Regions from separate parts of the Micromonospora sp. NBC_01412 genome, predicted to be linked through region 2. Evidence: riboswitches for the same ligand, from Rfam matches in the RefSeq annotation. Region 2 holds a riboswitch; the other holds the start of a gene.
The links. Region 2 has a riboswitch for cobalamin ahead of bluB (5,6-dimethylbenzimidazole synthase). Riboswitches for the same ligand answer to the same signal wherever they lie in the genome.

Region 1 (7,651 bases), 3.3 Mb from region 2:
CGACCGCTCGGCGAGCGAGGTCGCCGAGCCCATCGCCGGTGCCGAAGTCGTCGTCGTGGGCCTCGGTCCCGGTCCCGACCAGTGGCTCTCCCCCGAGGCGTCGCAGGTGCTCGCCGAGGTCGGCCACGTCATCGGCTACGGACCATATGTCCAGCGCGTCCCGCAGCGCCCGGGCCTGGTGCGTCACGCGTCCGGCAACACGGTTGAGGTGGACCGAGCCCGCGAGGCGCTCGAGCTGGCGCTCGCCGGTGAGCGCGTCGCGGTCGTCTCCGGCGGCGACGCGGGCATCTTCGGCATGGCGTCGGCGGTGTTCGAGGCTGCGGAGGACCCGCGCTACGCGGACGTCGCCGTGCGTGTCGTGCCCGGAATCTCTGCCGTCCAAGCGGTCGCGGCGCGGGCCGGCGCCCCCATCGGCGCTGACTTCGCGGTGATGAGTCTGTCGGACCGGCTCAAGCCCTGGGACGTCGTGGTGAAGCGGCTACGCGCCGTCGCCGAGGCGGACCTCGTGCTCGCCCTCTACAACCCGCGGTCTCGCTCGCGCACCGAGCAGGTCGCGCAGGCCCGAGCAGTGCTGCTGGAGCACAAGTCGCCCGAGACCGTCGTAGTCGTGGGTCGCGACGTCGGCCGCGCCGGGGAGAGCCTCACCGTGACGACGCTGGGCGAACTCGACCCCGAGACCATCGACATGAAGTGCCTGCTGCTCGTCGGCGCCTCGTCAACGCGCGTCACCGCGGCCGGACGTGTCTGGAGCCCGCGCTTCGTCGCCTAGTCAGCCGCGGGAGCGACGTTCGCGGCTGGCGGCGTACAGGAACGACTCGCCGCCGCGGACGTCGGGAGCCAGCGCGGGGCCGACCAGGATGACCGCGGCCTGGCGCAGGCCCGCGGCCTCGACCTGGTCGCCGATGTCGGCCAGCGTGCCGCGCAGGACGAGCTGATCCGGCTGCGTCGCCTTGGACACGACGACGACCGGGCACCCGTCGCCGTAGTGCTCGGCCAGCTCGGCGGCCAACTCGCGGCTGCGAGTGATGGCCAGGTGCAGGGCCAGGGTCGCGCCGGTCGCGGCGAACGCGGCGAGCTTCTCCCCCGGCGGCATGGCCGTGGAACGGGCCTGAGCGCGGGTGAGCACGACCGACTGGGCGAGCTCGGGGACGGTCAGCTCGGCGCCGACGATCGCCGCGGCAGCCGCGTAGGCCGGCACACCGGGCGTGATGTCCCACGGGACCTGCGCCGCGTCGAGCCGGCGTGCCTGCTCATGGACTGCGGAGTACAGCGACGGGTCGCCCGAGCACAGCCGCACGACCTCCAGCCCGTCGGCGTGCGCCTGCACCAGGTGGACGGTGATCTCGTCCAGGTCGAGGTGCTGGGTGTCGACCAGCCGGGCGTCGTCACGGCAGTGGCCGAGCACGTCGGCGTCGAGGTAGGTGCCCGCGTACAGGCACACGTCCGCGGCCTCGAGCAGGCGCACCGCGCGCAGCGTGAGCAGGTCGGCGGCACCGGGTCCGGCCCCGACGAAATGGACGGTCATGACTCTCCCTTGGTGACGGTCCACTGGCTGACGGCCCGCGCGGGCGTCCAGCCGGTGAAGCCGCCGAGCGGCTCGGCGCGCTCGACGTGCAGGCGGACGAGCTCGCCGCCATGGCGACGGTACTGCGCGAGCAGCACGGCCTCGGTCTCGGCCGTGACGCCGTGGACGACGAGCCGGCCACCGGTGCCGAGCGCGTCCCAGCACGCTTCGAGCACGCCGGGGACGGTCGCTCCCCCGCCGACGAACACCGCGTCAGGGCGCTCGAGACCGGCCAGGGCGTCGGGCGCCGAGCCCTCGACGAGCCGCAGGCCGGGGACGCCGAGCGAGGCGGCGTTGCGGCGCACGAGCGCGGCGCGGTCGGCGCGGGACTCGATCGCGATCGTCCGCGCCGTCGGCCAGGCGCGCATCCACTCCACGCCGATCGAGCCGCTGCCGGCGCCGACGTCCCACAGCAGCTGACCGGGAGCGGGCGCGAGCCGGGCCAGGGCGCTGGCACGCAGGTCGCGCTTGGTGATCTGCCCGGCGTGCTCGAACGCGTCGTCGGGAAGCACCCCGCCCGCGGCCCAGCCCGGTCCGGTGCCGCGGATTACGACGGCCAGGACGTTCAGCCGGGGCACGTCCACGACGTTCCACGAAGCCGCGGTCGACTCGGCACGCGACTCACCCGCGGCGCCGAGGTCGCCGAGCACGACCAGCCTGGACTCTCCCCAGCCGAGTCCGGTGAGCAGCGCAGCGACGGCGGCCGGCGTCGTCTCGTCGCTGGAGAGCACGAGCAGCCGCCGCCCGGGTGCGAGCGCGGGGACGACGAGGTGCACGTCGCGGCCGACCAGGCTCACCGTTGTGACGGACTCCGCCGGCCACCCGAGACGTGCCCGGGCGAGCGCCACGGAGGAGACCGCGGGCACGATCGTCACCCGTTCCGGGCCCAGGACGTCCAGCAGTGTCGTGCCGACGCCCGACAGGAGCGGGTCGCCCGACGCCAGCACGACAACGGGCCTGCGTGCGGCGCCCAGCAGGCCCGGCAGATTCTCACGCAGCGGCGACGGCCACGCCACGCGCTCCTGGCCATCGACCGGCGGCACCGCATCGAGGTGCCGGGCCCCGCCGAGCAGCGTCGCAGCCCCGTGCACCAGCGTCCGAGACGGCTCCGGCAAGCCCGCCCAGCCGTCGGCCCCGAGCCCGACAACGGTCACGTGCGCCTCCATGGCAGTGCACCCTAGCCCGCCCCGCCCTGCCCGGCCCGGCCCGGCCCGGCCGCCGGACCGCTGCCGGGGCCGTCAGGACGGCGTCTAGGGTGATGCGAAGGTTCGAGGTGCCCCACGGCCGATATGGCCACGGGGAGAATCTGGGAAGCCGGTGAGAATCCGGCACAGGGCCCGCTGCGGTGACTCAGGCACAGACCTGGGAAGTCCGAAGACCGGCCTCGATCCGAGCCGCGACGCGTCCGCGTCGTGGACGGTCATGGCAGATCGAGCGGGAGCCCTACATGCCAGCGCAGTACCCCTTTTGTGCCGTCGTCGGCTCCGACGACATGACTCTCGCCCTCACCCTGGTCGCGATCGACCCGCTCATCGGCGGCGTCCTGGTCCGCGGGGAGAAGGGCACCGCCAAGACCACCACCGTGCGCGGCCTCGCCGAGGTGCTGCCGCTGGTGCGGACGTATGCGGGCGACCGGTTCTCGGTCGACCCGGACGATTCCCTGGCAGTCTGCCCCGACGGGCCCATCGACGCGTCCACGCCCGTCGTCGAGCGGCCGGTGCGGCTCGTCGAGCTGCCCGTCGGTGCGAGCGACGACCGAGTGACGGGCTCCCTCAAGCTCGACGCGGCGCTGCGCGACGGCGTAGTGGCGTTCGAGCCGGGCCTGCTCGCCCGAGCCCATCGCGGCCTGCTCTACGTCGACGAGGTCAACCTGCTGCACGACCACCTCGTCGATCTGCTGCTCGACGCGGCGGCGACCGGCCGGGTCAGCGTGGAGCGCGACGGCGTCTCGGTCGAGCACGCCTCCCGGTTCGTGCTGATCGGCACGATGAACCCCGAGGAGGGCGAGCTGCGCCCGCAGCTGCTCGACCGGTTCGGTTTGACCGTCGAGGTCGCCGCACCGCGCGACCCCGCCCTGCGGGTGGAGGTCGTGCGTCGCCGGCTGGCGTTCGACGCCGACCCGGAGGGCTTCGCCGCACGCTGGGCCGGCGAACAGGACGCCCTGCGTACGCGGCTGGCCGCGGCGCGGCGGCTCGTGCCGGACGTCGTGCTCGACGACGAGACGCTCACGACCATCGCCGAGGTGTGCGCCGCGTTCGACGTCGACGGCCTACGCGCGGACCTCGTCACCGCCCGCACCGCCGCGGCGCACGCCGCCTGGCAGGGACGCACGCACGTGACCCGCGAGGACGTCCGCGTCGCCGCCCGTCTCGCGTTGCCGCACCGCCGGCGTCGCAACCCGTTCGACGAGCCCGGCCTGGACGAGGACCGGCTCGACGACCTGCTGGGCAACGACGACCTCGACCCTGGACCGGACGGGCCCGACGACGGCCCCGGTGGTCCCGGCGGCGGGCCGCCGGACGACGCCCCGCAGGACGGCCAGTCCCGGGACGCCCACGACTCCCACCCCGGAGGATCGCCCGCGCCGGACAACGCGCCGCAGCCTGCCGTTGCCGGATCGGTCGCGTCCGCCGGCGAGCCGGCACGCGCCCGCCTGCTCGTCGTACGGGGCACCGGCGAGGGCCAGGCCGGCCGCCGGTCCCGGGCCCGCACGCCTCAGGGCCGGGTCGTCGGGCAGCAGCGCGGAGCCCCCGTTGCCAGCCGCCTGCACCTGCCGGGCACCATCACCGCGGCGGCACCGCACCAGCGTTCCCGTGGCGGATTGGCCGAGGGCCGCGGTCTCGTCTTCGCCCCGGGCGACCTGCGTCGCGCAGAAACCGTCGGGCGGGAGTCGAACCTCGTCCTGCTGTGCGTCGACGCGTCCGGCTCGATGGCCGCGCGACGCCGCATGGAGCAGGTCAAGACCGCCGTGCTCGCGCTGCTGCTGGACGCCTACCGACGTCGTGACAAGGTCGCGCTGGTGACGTTCCGCCAGCGCGCCGCCCACGTCGCCCTGCCGCCGACCGGGTCCGTCGATGTCGCCTCCCGGCGCCTGGCCGACCTGCCGGCCGGCGGGCGGACGCCACTCGCCGAGGGCCTGGAACGGTCTGCGGAGGTGCTGCGCCGCGAGGCGCTGCGCGACCCGTCCCGCCGGCCGCTGCTGGTCGTGGTGACCGACGGCCGTGCGACCTTCGGGCCGGACGCGCTCGGTCGTGCCCACCGCGCCGCGGCGCACCTGGCCGCTTCCGGCGTGCAGAGCGTCGTGGTCGACTGCGAGACCGGACGGTTCCGGCTCGGCCTTGCCGCGCAGCTGGCCGCAAACCTGCAGGCCGAGCACGTGCCGCTCGGTGAGGTGACCGCCGACGGGCTCACCAACGTCGTCCACGCGGCGACCGCGCCGCGCGAGGGGGTGGCCTGATGCCGCAGGGCAAGCCGCTGGTCGTCCCGGACGACGGCATCAGCACCCGTGCACGGCGCAACCGGCCGCTGCTGATGGTCCACACCGGCAACGGCAAGGGCAAGTCGACCGCCGCCTTCGGCCTGGCCATACGCGCCTGGAACCAGGGCTGGGACATCGGGGTTTTCCAGTTCGTCAAGTCGGCCAAGTGGCGCATCGGGGAGCAGACGGTGCTCGAACGGCTCGGCCGCCTGCACGAGGAGACCGGCGAGGGCGGGCCCGTCGAGTGGCACAAGATGGGCTCGGGGTGGTCCTGGAGCCGCAAGAGCGGCACCGAGGCGGACCATGCCGCTGACGCCGCCGAGGGCTGGGCGGAGGTGAAGCGGCGCATCCAGGCCGAGCGGCACCAGCTGTACGTCCTGGACGAGTTCACCTACCCGATGCAGTGGGGCTGGGTCGATGTCGACGACGTCGTGGAGACGCTCGCCAACCGTCCTGGCCGCCAGCACGTCGTCGTCACCGGACGCCGCGCCGACCCCCGCCTCGTCGCGGCGGCCGACCTGGTGACCGAGATGCTGCACGTCAAGCACCCGATGGACGTCGGCCAGAAGGGTCAGCGAGGCATCGAGTGGTGAGGCTGCCGCGCGTGCTGCTCGCGGCACCGGCCTCCGGCCACGGCAAGACCACGGTCGCGACCGGGCTCATGGCCGCGCTGGCCGCCCGCGGGCATGCCGTCTCGGGGCACAAGGTCGGGCCCGACTACATCGACCCCGGCTACCACGCGCTGGCCACCGGACGCCCGGGCCGCAACCTCGACCCGCACCTGACCGACCCCTCGCTCGTGGTCCCGCTGCTGCTTCACGGCGCCCGGGACGCGGACGTCGCGGTCGTCGAGGGGGTCATGGGTCTGTTCGACGGCCGCATCGGCGGCGACGGGTTCGCCTCCACCGCCCACGTCGCGACGCTCACCCGGACGCCGGTCGTCCTGGTCGTGGACATCTCGCACGCCTCGCGCAGCGTGGGGGCGGTCGTGCACGGGATGGCGACGTTCCAGCCCGGCGTCACGATCGCGGGTGTCGTGCTCAACAAAGCCGGCTCCCCCCGCCACGCTTCCGAGGCGGCCCGCGCGGTGGAGTCCGCCGGCGTCCCCGTGCTGGGGATCCTGCAGCGCGACCACGGTGTCAGCGCCCCTTCACGCCACCTCGGGCTCGTCCCCGCAGCCGAGCGCGACGAGGCCGCCGCCTCGCTGGACAGGCTGGCCGAGCAGGTCGCCCGCCACATCGACCTCGACGCTGTGTTGAAGGTGGCGCAGACCGCGCCCGACCTCGACTCCGAGCCGTGGGACCCGGCCGCGCACGTCCGACACTCCGGCACCGGGTCCCCGATCATCGCGGTCGCGGCCGGGCGGGCGTTCACCTTCCGGTACGCCGAGACGACCGAACTGCTGCGGGCGGCGGGCTGCACCGTCGTGCCGTTCGACCCGGCCCGGGACGAGCGGCTTCCCGCCGGGACGCGCGGTCTGTATCTGGGCGGAGGTTTCCCCGAGGTGCACGCGGCCGCGCTGAGCACCAACACGGCCCTGCGCGACGAGCTGCGTCAGGCCGTCCTCGACGGCGTCCCGACGGTGGCCGAATGCGCCGGACTGCTGTACCTGTGCCGCTCCGTCGACGGGCACCCCATGGTCGGGGCACTCGACGCCGACGCGGTCATGACGCCCCGGCTCACCCTCGCGTACCGCCGGGCCGAACTCGGCTCGGACCAGCTCCTCGGCGCACGCGGGACCGGTGCCACGGCGCACGAATTCCACCGCACCACGGTCACTCCCGTGCACGGCGAGCGTCCCGCGTGGACGCTGGAGGGCGGCGACGTCGGGTTCGCGGGCCTGACGCTCAGCGCGTCCTACCTGCACGTGCACTGGGCCGGGCACCCGCGCCTGGCCCAGTCGTTCGCGGACGCTGTGCACCGGGCGGACGCAATCGCGGCACCTGGTGCGCCACGGACGCATGCCGTCGCCGCGCCACCGGTCCCCGAACCGCCCGCGGCCCCGTTGCGCCACCACGGCGACGTGGAGCTGTCCGGCGGCCTGCTGGACCTGGCGGCCGACGTCAGCCGGCTGCCCCGCCCGGAGTGGCTCGAGCGGGCGCTGCGCGACGGGATCGCGGCCTCCGACACCTACCCCGAAGCCGCCGCCGCTCACGTCGCTGTGGCCCGTCGCCACGGTCGTGACGAGTCGGAGGTCCTCGTCACGGCCGGCGCCGCCGAGGCGTTCTTCCTGCTCGCCCGAGCACGTCCTTGGCGGCGCCCGGTCGTCGTGCACCCTCAGTTCACCGAGCCCGACGTCGCGCTACGCGCCGCTGGCCACACCATCACCCATGTCCTGTGCCGGACCGAGGACGGCTTCGCCCTCGACCCCGGCGCCGTCCCCGACGACGCCGACCTCGTCGTGGTGGGCAACCCCGCCGACCCGACCGGGCGCCTGCACGCCGCCGCGACCCTGCGCACCCTGTGCCGCCCCGGGCGCGTCGTCGTCGTGGACGAGACGTTCATGGACTTCGTGCCGGGCGAGCCGCAGACGCTCACCTCGCACCGGCTACCCGGGCTGGTCGTGGTGCGAAGCCTGACCGAGCTGTGGTCGATTCCCGGCATCCGCG
Region 2 (7,651 bases):
GCACCAGCTCGCCCACCAGGTGCCCGTACGTCCAGGCGTGCTCGCCCGAGACCGTCCCCGGCTCCCACTCCGGCTCGGCGGCGGCCAGGTCGGCGCAGAGCAGGTCCCAGTCGGCGACCGCCCCGGCCGGCCGGGGCACCGGGAACGCCGGCAGCCCGGCGGTGTGGCTGAGCACCTGCCGGACGGTGGCCGGGGCACGGAACCCCGGCCAGTGGTCGGCGACCGGGTCGTCGAGGTCGAGCCGGCCCCGGTCGACGAGCGCCAGCAGGCACAGCGCGGCCAGCGGCTTGCCGACCGAGTAGACGTTGACCAGGGTGTCCGGCGCCCACTGCCGATCCGGCCGGCTGGCACCGGCGACGAGGTCGACGACCGGCCGGCCGTCGTACCAGACGGCGAGGCCGGCCCCCGTCTCCCGGCCGGCGGAGAACAGGTCGTGGAAGCAGTCCCGGACTGGGCCGAAGTGTGGGCGCATCCGGCCACGGTAGGGGAAACGCGCGGGCGCCGGCACGGCGACACGGTGCGGTGCGATGGTCGCCGGTCGCGCCGTGCGGAATGCTGGCGGCATGGCGGAACCGGAACCGGAACTGGTGGACGTGGTCGTGGTCGGGCTCGGCGTCGGCGGCGAGGAGGTCGCCGGGCGGCTCGCCGAGGCGGGCCTCGACGTCGTCGGCGTCGAGCGGAGCCTGGTCGGCGGGGAGTGCCCGTACTGGGGGTGCATCCCGAGCAAGATGATGATCCGGGCGGCGAACGCGGTCGCCGAGGCCCGGCGGGTCAACGAGTTCGCTGGCGCGGCCCAGGTCCAGCCGGACTGGGCGCCGGTGGCGAAGCGGATCCGTGCGGAGGCCACCGACACCTGGGACGACCGGGTCGCCGTGGAACGGTTCACCGGCAAGGGCGGCCGGTTCGTGCGTGGCAGCGGCCGGCTCGACGGCCCCGGCCGGGTACGCGTCGGCGACCAGGTCTTCCAGGCCCGGCACGGGATCGTGCTCGGCACCGGCACCCGGCCCTCCGTGCCGCCGATCGCCGGGCTCGCCGACACGCCGTACTGGACGAACCACCAGGCCGTCGAGGTCGAGGAGTTGCCCGGGTCGCTGCTCGTGCTCGGCGGCGGCGCGATCGGGCTGGAGCTGGCCCAGGTCTTCGCCCGGTTCGGGGTGGCGGTGACGGTGGTGGAGGCGGCGGACCGGGTGCTCGCCGTCGAGGAGCCCGAGGCGTCCGAGGTGGCTGCCGCCGCGCTGCGCGCGGACGGGGTGCGGATCTCCACCGGGGTGAAGGCCGAGCGGGTCGACCACGACGGGCAGGCGTTCACGCTGGTCGCGGCCGGCGGCGTCGAGTTCACCGCCGAGAGGCTGCTGGTGGTGACGGGCCGGCGGGCGCACCTCGGCGAGCTGGGGCTGGACGGTGTCGGGGTCGACCCGTCCCAGCGGTACCTCGCCGTCGACGACCGGATGCGCGCCGCCGAGGGCCTCTGGGCGGTCGGCGACCTGACCGGCGAGGGCGCGTTCACCCACATCGCCATGTACCAGGCGGCCATCGTGGTGGCCGACATGCTCGACCACGTCCGGCGGGCACGATCCGGCCCGGACGCCAGCGGCACCGCCAGCGCTGGCGGCGGAGCGGCGAGCACGGCGGGGGCCGGGATCGCCGGCGGCGTGCCGCACGCCGACTACCGGGCGCTGCCCCGGGTCACCTTCACCGACCCCGAGGTGGGCGCGGTCGGGCTGACCGAGCGGCAGGCCCGCGAGCGGGGCATCAACGTGCAGGTCGGCGTGAGCCAGCTCGGCTCGTCCACCCGGGGCTGGATCCACCGGGCCGACGGACTGATCAAGCTGGTCGCCGACGCCGACCGGGGCGTGCTGGTCGGCGCGACCTCGGTCGGCCCGGCCGGCGGGGAGGTGCTGTCGGGCCTGGTGGTGGCGATGCACGCGGCGGTCCCGCTGCCCCAGCTCCGGAACATGATCTACGCGTACCCGACGTTCCACCGCGCCATCGAGGACGCCCTGCGCAACCTGAGGTAGTGCCGACGTCCGACGCGCGCGGGTCGTGCCGGTGCGGTACGGGCGGTCAGGGAGACGCGGGCGCGCCGTGCCGGCCGGCGCCCGCGGCGAAGCGGGCCGCGCCCGCCGCCGCGTCGGCCGCCAGCGACTCCGCGCCGTGGGCCAGCTCGACCGCGAGGGCCTCCGGCTCGGTCAGGTTGGCCCCGGCCAGCACCGCCGCCCGGTCGTTGCGCAGGCAGGTCTGCGGGTGGCGGGCGATCCCGGCGGCCAGCCGCTCGGCCTCCGCCCGGGCCTCACCCGGCGCGGCCAGCCGGTTCACCAGACCCATCGCGTACGCCTCCTCGGCCGGCACCGGTCGGCCGGTGAGGATCAGGTCCATCGCCCGGCTCTCGCCGATCAGCCTGGGCAGCCGGAAGGTCCCCCCGTCGACCAGCGGCACCCCCCAGCGCCGGCAGAAGACCCCGAGCACCACGTCGGACTCGGCCACCCGCAGGTCGCACCAGAGGGCCAGCTCCAGCCCGCCGGCCACGGCGTACCCGGAGATCGCCGCGATCACCGGCTTGGACAGCCGCATCCGCGTCGGGCCCATCGGGCCGTCGCCGTCGGGCTCGACCCGGTTGCCGCTGGGGGTGCCGATCGCCTTCAGGTCCGCCCCGGCGCAGAACGTCCCGCCCGCCCCCCAGAGCACGGCCACCGCCGCCTCCGGGTCGGCCTCGAAGGCGCGGAACGCGTCGGCCAGGGCCCGGGCGGTCGGCCCGTCCACGGCGTTGCGGGCCGCCGGCCGGTCCAGGATCACCGTGGTCACGGCCCCGGCGCGTTCGACCCGTACCCCCATCGGCGTCCCTCCCGGTCGGGCGGCTCGGCCCTCGGCCGCACCCTTCGGCTGGTGGCGTCCGCCCCGACATCGACCGTAGCGGCCCGTCCGTCCCGACGGCACACGGGCGGGGCGTTAGCATCGGCGACGGCACGATCATGTGAGGTGCCCCGCGCCTGCGGGGAGAATCGGGAAGCCGGTGGGAATCCGGCACGGGCCCGCCGCGGTGACCGGGGAGCCGCCGTCCACGCGCGTCACGCGCAGCCACTGGCCGCACGGCTGGGAAGGCGGACGGTTGGGCGTCGATCCGGGAGTCCGAAGACCGGCCTCGCGTCGGGTGCCCACCTCCCAACGGTGGGCCGAGCGCAGCGGGAGCCTGCCTGTGGACATCTACGACACCATCCACCGCCGCCGGGACGTCCGGGCCGAGTTCACCGGGGAGCCGGTGCCGGCGGACACCCTGCACCGGATCCTCGACGCGGCGCACGCCGCGCCCAGCGTCGGCTACTCGCAGCCGTGGGACTTCGTCCTGGTCCGGGACGCCGGGACCCGCAGCCGGTTCCACGAGCACGTCCAGGTCGAACGGGACACGTTCGCCGCCACCCTCGACGGCGAGGCGGCCGAGCGGTTCGCCCGGATCAAGATCGACGGAGTGCTGGAGTCGACCCTGTCGATCGTGGTCACCTACGACCCGGCGCGGGGTGGCCCGGCCGTCCTCGGGCGGCACGCCATCGCCGACGCCGGGCTCTACTCGGTCTGCCTGGCCATCCAGAACCTGTGGCTCGCCGCCACCGCCGAGGGGCTCGGCGTCGGCTGGGTCTCCTTCTACCGGGAGCCGTTCCTGGCCGGGCTGCTCGGCATCCCGGACGGCATCCGGCCGGTGGCGTGGCTCTGCCTCGGACCGGTCACCCACCTGGCGACCGTGCCGGACCTGGAACGACACGGCTGGCGGCGGAAGCGCCCCCTCGCCGAGGCGGTGCACCACGACCGTTGGGCGGCAACCGACCGGCGAACGGTTGATTCATGAACCTCGATTACTGAGATAGCGTGACCATCACTCTCAGTTCTCAACCCGCTACGTTCGGGAGGATCTTCATGCGTGCCACCGTCAGGGTCCTGCTCGCCTCCGTCCTCACCACCCTCGGCCTGACCGTCGCCGTCGCCACCCCGGCCCTGGCCAGCGCCCCCGCGCCCTTCTGCGAGTCCGGCGCGTCGCAGTTCTACTGCGACGCCACCAGCACCGGCACGACGACCTGGACGGTCACCTGGTACTCCGGCAGCGTCGGGACCTTCACGACCGCCGGACCGACCCTCTTCGCTGGCTGCCCCTTCTCCAACATCGGCCTGCCGGTGCGGGTCAACTACAGCTACTTCGACGGCAGCGTGACCCAGTACAGCGACACCGGTAGGTTCACCTGCCGCAGCGGCCCTTGGCAATAGCGGCCGGGTCCCGCGCCGCCGGCCGGTCGGCGGCGCGGGACCCCACCGCCGGCACCCCGGACTGGTGACGTGCGGATACGGCGGTGCCGGCCGCGTCCCCGGACTGCCGGTCGACACGTACGGCGACGGGCTCGTCACCGTCGACCGGTTTGCGCCCGCTCCTGCCGGGAAGTCGGACGGGATGCGGGCACTCTTGACGAGAATCGAACAGAATTCGGCGCTGGACGGGGTCGGGGACCGGCTGCAGCGCGCCGTCCAGGCCACCATCCGCCCGCAGCGGGTGCGCGACCTGCTGCACGGCGTCTTCCTCGGGCATCCGCTGCACCCGGCGCTCGTGCAGGTGCCGGTGGGCGCCTGGATCAGCGCCGCCGTGCTCGACCTCATGCCCGGCCAGCGTCGGGCGGCCACCACACTGGTCGGGCTGGGCACCGTCGGCGCCCTCCCGGCGGCGGTCGCCGGGCTGAACGACTGGGCGGCCCTCGCCCGGGACCAGCGCCGGATCGGCCTGGTGCACGCCGCCTCCACCACCGTCGGCCTGGCCCTGTACGCGGGCTCGCTGGCCGCCCGGCTGCGTGGGCGGCACGGGACCGGGCGGGCGCTGGCGTACCTCGGGCTGACCGCGGCGAGCGCGGGGGCGTACATCGGGGGGCACCTGGCGTACAAGCAGGGGGCCCAGGTCAACCAGAGCGTGCCCGAGCTGCACCGGATCAGCGACGGTTGGCACCCGCTGGCGGACCTGGCCGGGCTGCCGCAGCGGAGGCTGGTCACCCGCGAGATGGACGACGTCTCGGTGATCCTCTACCGGCACGGCGACGAGGTCACCGTGATGCTGGAGCGCTGCCCGCACCAGGGCGGCCCGCTCGGCGAGGGCGAGGTCACCGAGATCGGCGGGCACGCCTGCGTGGTCTGCCCATGGCACGGCAGCACGTTCCGGCTCAACGGCGGCGAGGTCATGCACGGGCCGTCCGGGAACGACCAGCAGATCCTGCCGACCCGAGTGATCGACGGGGTGTTGCAGGCCCGGCTGCCCTGAAGCTTCCCGCGCCGGTCGCGCCGCCGCTCCCGCCGGGTCGGGCGCGGCACTCCGCTGTGGGCCGGACCCGGCGACGGGGCGGCCGGCGTCAGTTCCGGCGGTGCCGGCCGGAGACCAGGGACCGCGCGCCGGCGGCGGCCCGGGCGATGCCCGGGCGGCGGCGCAGCCCGAGGACCGCGCCGATCTGCGCCCCGACGATGCTGGCCACGGCGAGCACCGCCGAGACCGCGAGCGGGCGGTTCAACTGGTCCTCCTCGCTCGCCCGGGACGCCCCGGCGGCCAGCGCCGGCTGCGACCCGGAGGGCGGCTGGCCCACCTGCTGGGTGCTGCGGGTGGACTCGGCCGACGGCTGGGTGGTCGACGGTGCGGGTGCCGGGCGGGTGGCCCGCGGCGTCGCGGCCGGCGGCGTCGCCGGGGTCGCCGGGGTCGCGGGCGCTTCGGCGGCGGCCGGCGGGGTGGCCGGGGCTGCCGGCGGGGGAGTGACCGCGCCGCCGGGGGTGGGGGCCGTGGGCCGGGCCACCAGCCGGCCGGTGGCGTGCGTACGGGCCCCGGCGTCGCCCGCGCCGTCGGGCAGCCTGATGAGCTGCCCCGGGCGGATCCGGTCGGGGTCGTGCAGCCGGTTCAGCTTCGCCACGTCCCGGTACCGGTCGAAGTCGTCGAGGTAGCGCTCGGAAATCTCGCCCAGGTAGTCGCCCTTCGCCACCCGGTACACCGCCGGCTCCACCGGCTCGGGGAGCTGGGCCGTCGTGGTGACCACGACCGGCGGCGCCGTCCGCGCGCCGACCGGGAGCGTCGCGCTGACCGGCCGCGCCGCCGGGGCCGCCGCGGCGACGGCCGGCTGCGCCGCCGTCGGGTACGGGCCGGCCAGCACCGTCGCCGCGCTGGCCGCGGCCGGGCTCGCCGCAATGATCAGGGCCACCGACCCGACCAGCGCCGCCGCGGCCCGCTGCTGCCGGCTCATGCCGGGCAGCCGGGGTGCCTGCCGGCGCAGCGACTGCGCGCCCAGCTCCACGAGCACCGAGAAGGCGAAGGTGGCCCAGCCGAACCAGCCGACCAGGGCCAGCGCCCGCAGGAAGAGCTGGCCGTCGTCCCGGCTGGTCAGCGTGGCGCCGATCTCGGCGAGGGCGGGTACGTGGTCGGGGAGCGGGTTGCCGGCGAACGCGATCAGCGCCACCGGCCCCCCGACCAGCACCGCGATCAGCACGACCAGCGCGCCGAACCCGGTGAGGACCTGTCCGGTCCGCCGTGCGGCGGAGCGACCCGGTGCGGCCATGGCGTTCCTTCCCTTCCTACGGGTCCTCGGTGAGGGCCCGCGCGGTGGCCTCACCGGAGACGGTGACGGTGTTGCCGAAGCCGAAGAAGCCGAGCATGTACCGGTCGTAGGTGACCGTGACGCGTACCCGGACGAGGGTCTCCCCGCCGACGACCGGGAACTCGACGGAGGAGGCGGTCACCTCCGTCGCGGCGAGGTAGCTGCTCACCGCGGCCCTGGCGGCCACCTGGTCGATCACCTTGGGCCCACCCTCGATGGCCTTGGCCCGGTCGATGGACTGGCCGCCGGTCCGGGCCGCCTCCGCGGCCAGGTTGTCGGCCCGCTGCATGGACCGCAGCTGACCGGCCCCGTCGAAGGCCAGCCCGATGATCGCGAGGACGCCGATCATCCCCGCCGCGAGGAACAGACTGACCCGGCCGTCGTCGCCGCGGAGCCGGCGGGCGACGTGGCCCCGGCCGCCGACCGCCCCCCGGTGCGCCGTGCCGGTGCCACCACCGTGGCGCTGCCGCCCGGATCCGGTACGCGGGTGCCGCGCGGGCGGGCGGGCGGTCACGACCGGCTCCGGTAGCGGTCCAGCGGGGAGGTGAAGGCGGCCGAGACCGTCCGGTTGGTCGGCATCGCCGGCAGCAGCGACAGGTCGATGTCGGCGAAGGACACCGTGCAGGCCACCCGCACAGTGACGGCGGCGGGCTTGCCGGGATCGCTGGCGAAGGCCTCGTCGAAGCTGACCGCATCGCCGCCCACCGAGCCGCTGAAGGTGAGTGTCGGCTGGCCGGCGCAGTTCGCCCGCTGCCAGTCGAGCTGGTTGCTCGCAGCGGCCCGGGCCTGCTGCCGGGCGGTGGCGGCGTCCCGGGAGATGGAGGCGGCCCGGGCGGCATCGTGCGCCGCCGACTCGATCGCCTCCTGTGCGATCGCCGTACGCCCGGCCACGCCGGCCAGCACGAGCAGCGCGAGGAACGCCGGGGCGAGCACGGCCACCTCGACGGCGACCGAACCGCGATCGTCCCGTCGCGGTTGGCGGGCGGCGACCGCACCGCGTCCGCCCCGTCGTGAGCGGGTGGCCGGCGGACCACCCTCGTCCCGCCTCGGGCGGT

Region 1: it holds a riboswitch for cobalamin, as region 2 does, so the genes downstream of both, OG617_RS34590 (VWA domain-containing protein) here and bluB (5,6-dimethylbenzimidazole synthase) in region 2, are expected to answer to the same signal.

What each region holds. Positions count from the first base shown of each region.
Region 1 is NZ_CP109528.1:8,066,486-8,074,136, forward strand. It holds gene OG617_RS34575 (precorrin-2 C(20)-methyltransferase) at 1-769, shown strand, start outside; gene cobM (precorrin-4 C(11)-methyltransferase) at 770-1,525, opposite strand; gene cbiE (precorrin-6y C5,15-methyltransferase (decarboxylating) subunit CbiE) at 1,522-2,718, opposite strand; cobalamin riboswitch at 2,819-2,966, shown strand; gene OG617_RS34590 (VWA domain-containing protein) at 3,012-5,021, shown strand; gene cobO (cob(I)yrinic acid a,c-diamide adenosyltransferase) at 5,021-5,635, shown strand; partial or broken gene OG617_RS34600 (cobyrinate a,c-diamide synthase) at 5,629-6,966, shown strand; gene cobC (Rv2231c family pyridoxal phosphate-dependent protein CobC) at 6,958-7,651, shown strand, end outside.
Region 2 is NZ_CP109528.1:3,289,787-3,297,437, forward strand. It holds gene OG617_RS15105 (serine hydrolase domain-containing protein) at 1-472, opposite strand, end outside; gene OG617_RS15110 (dihydrolipoyl dehydrogenase family protein) at 564-2,018, shown strand; gene OG617_RS15115 (crotonase/enoyl-CoA hydratase family protein) at 2,065-2,832, opposite strand; cobalamin riboswitch at 2,958-3,157, shown strand; gene bluB (5,6-dimethylbenzimidazole synthase) at 3,194-3,838, shown strand; gene OG617_RS15125 (hypothetical protein) at 3,907-4,251, shown strand; gene OG617_RS15130 (Rieske 2Fe-2S domain-containing protein) at 4,433-5,284, shown strand; gene OG617_RS15135 (LysM peptidoglycan-binding domain-containing protein) at 5,373-6,557, opposite strand; gene OG617_RS15140 (hypothetical protein) at 6,574-6,945, opposite strand; gene OG617_RS15145 (TadE family protein) at 7,107-7,651, opposite strand, start outside.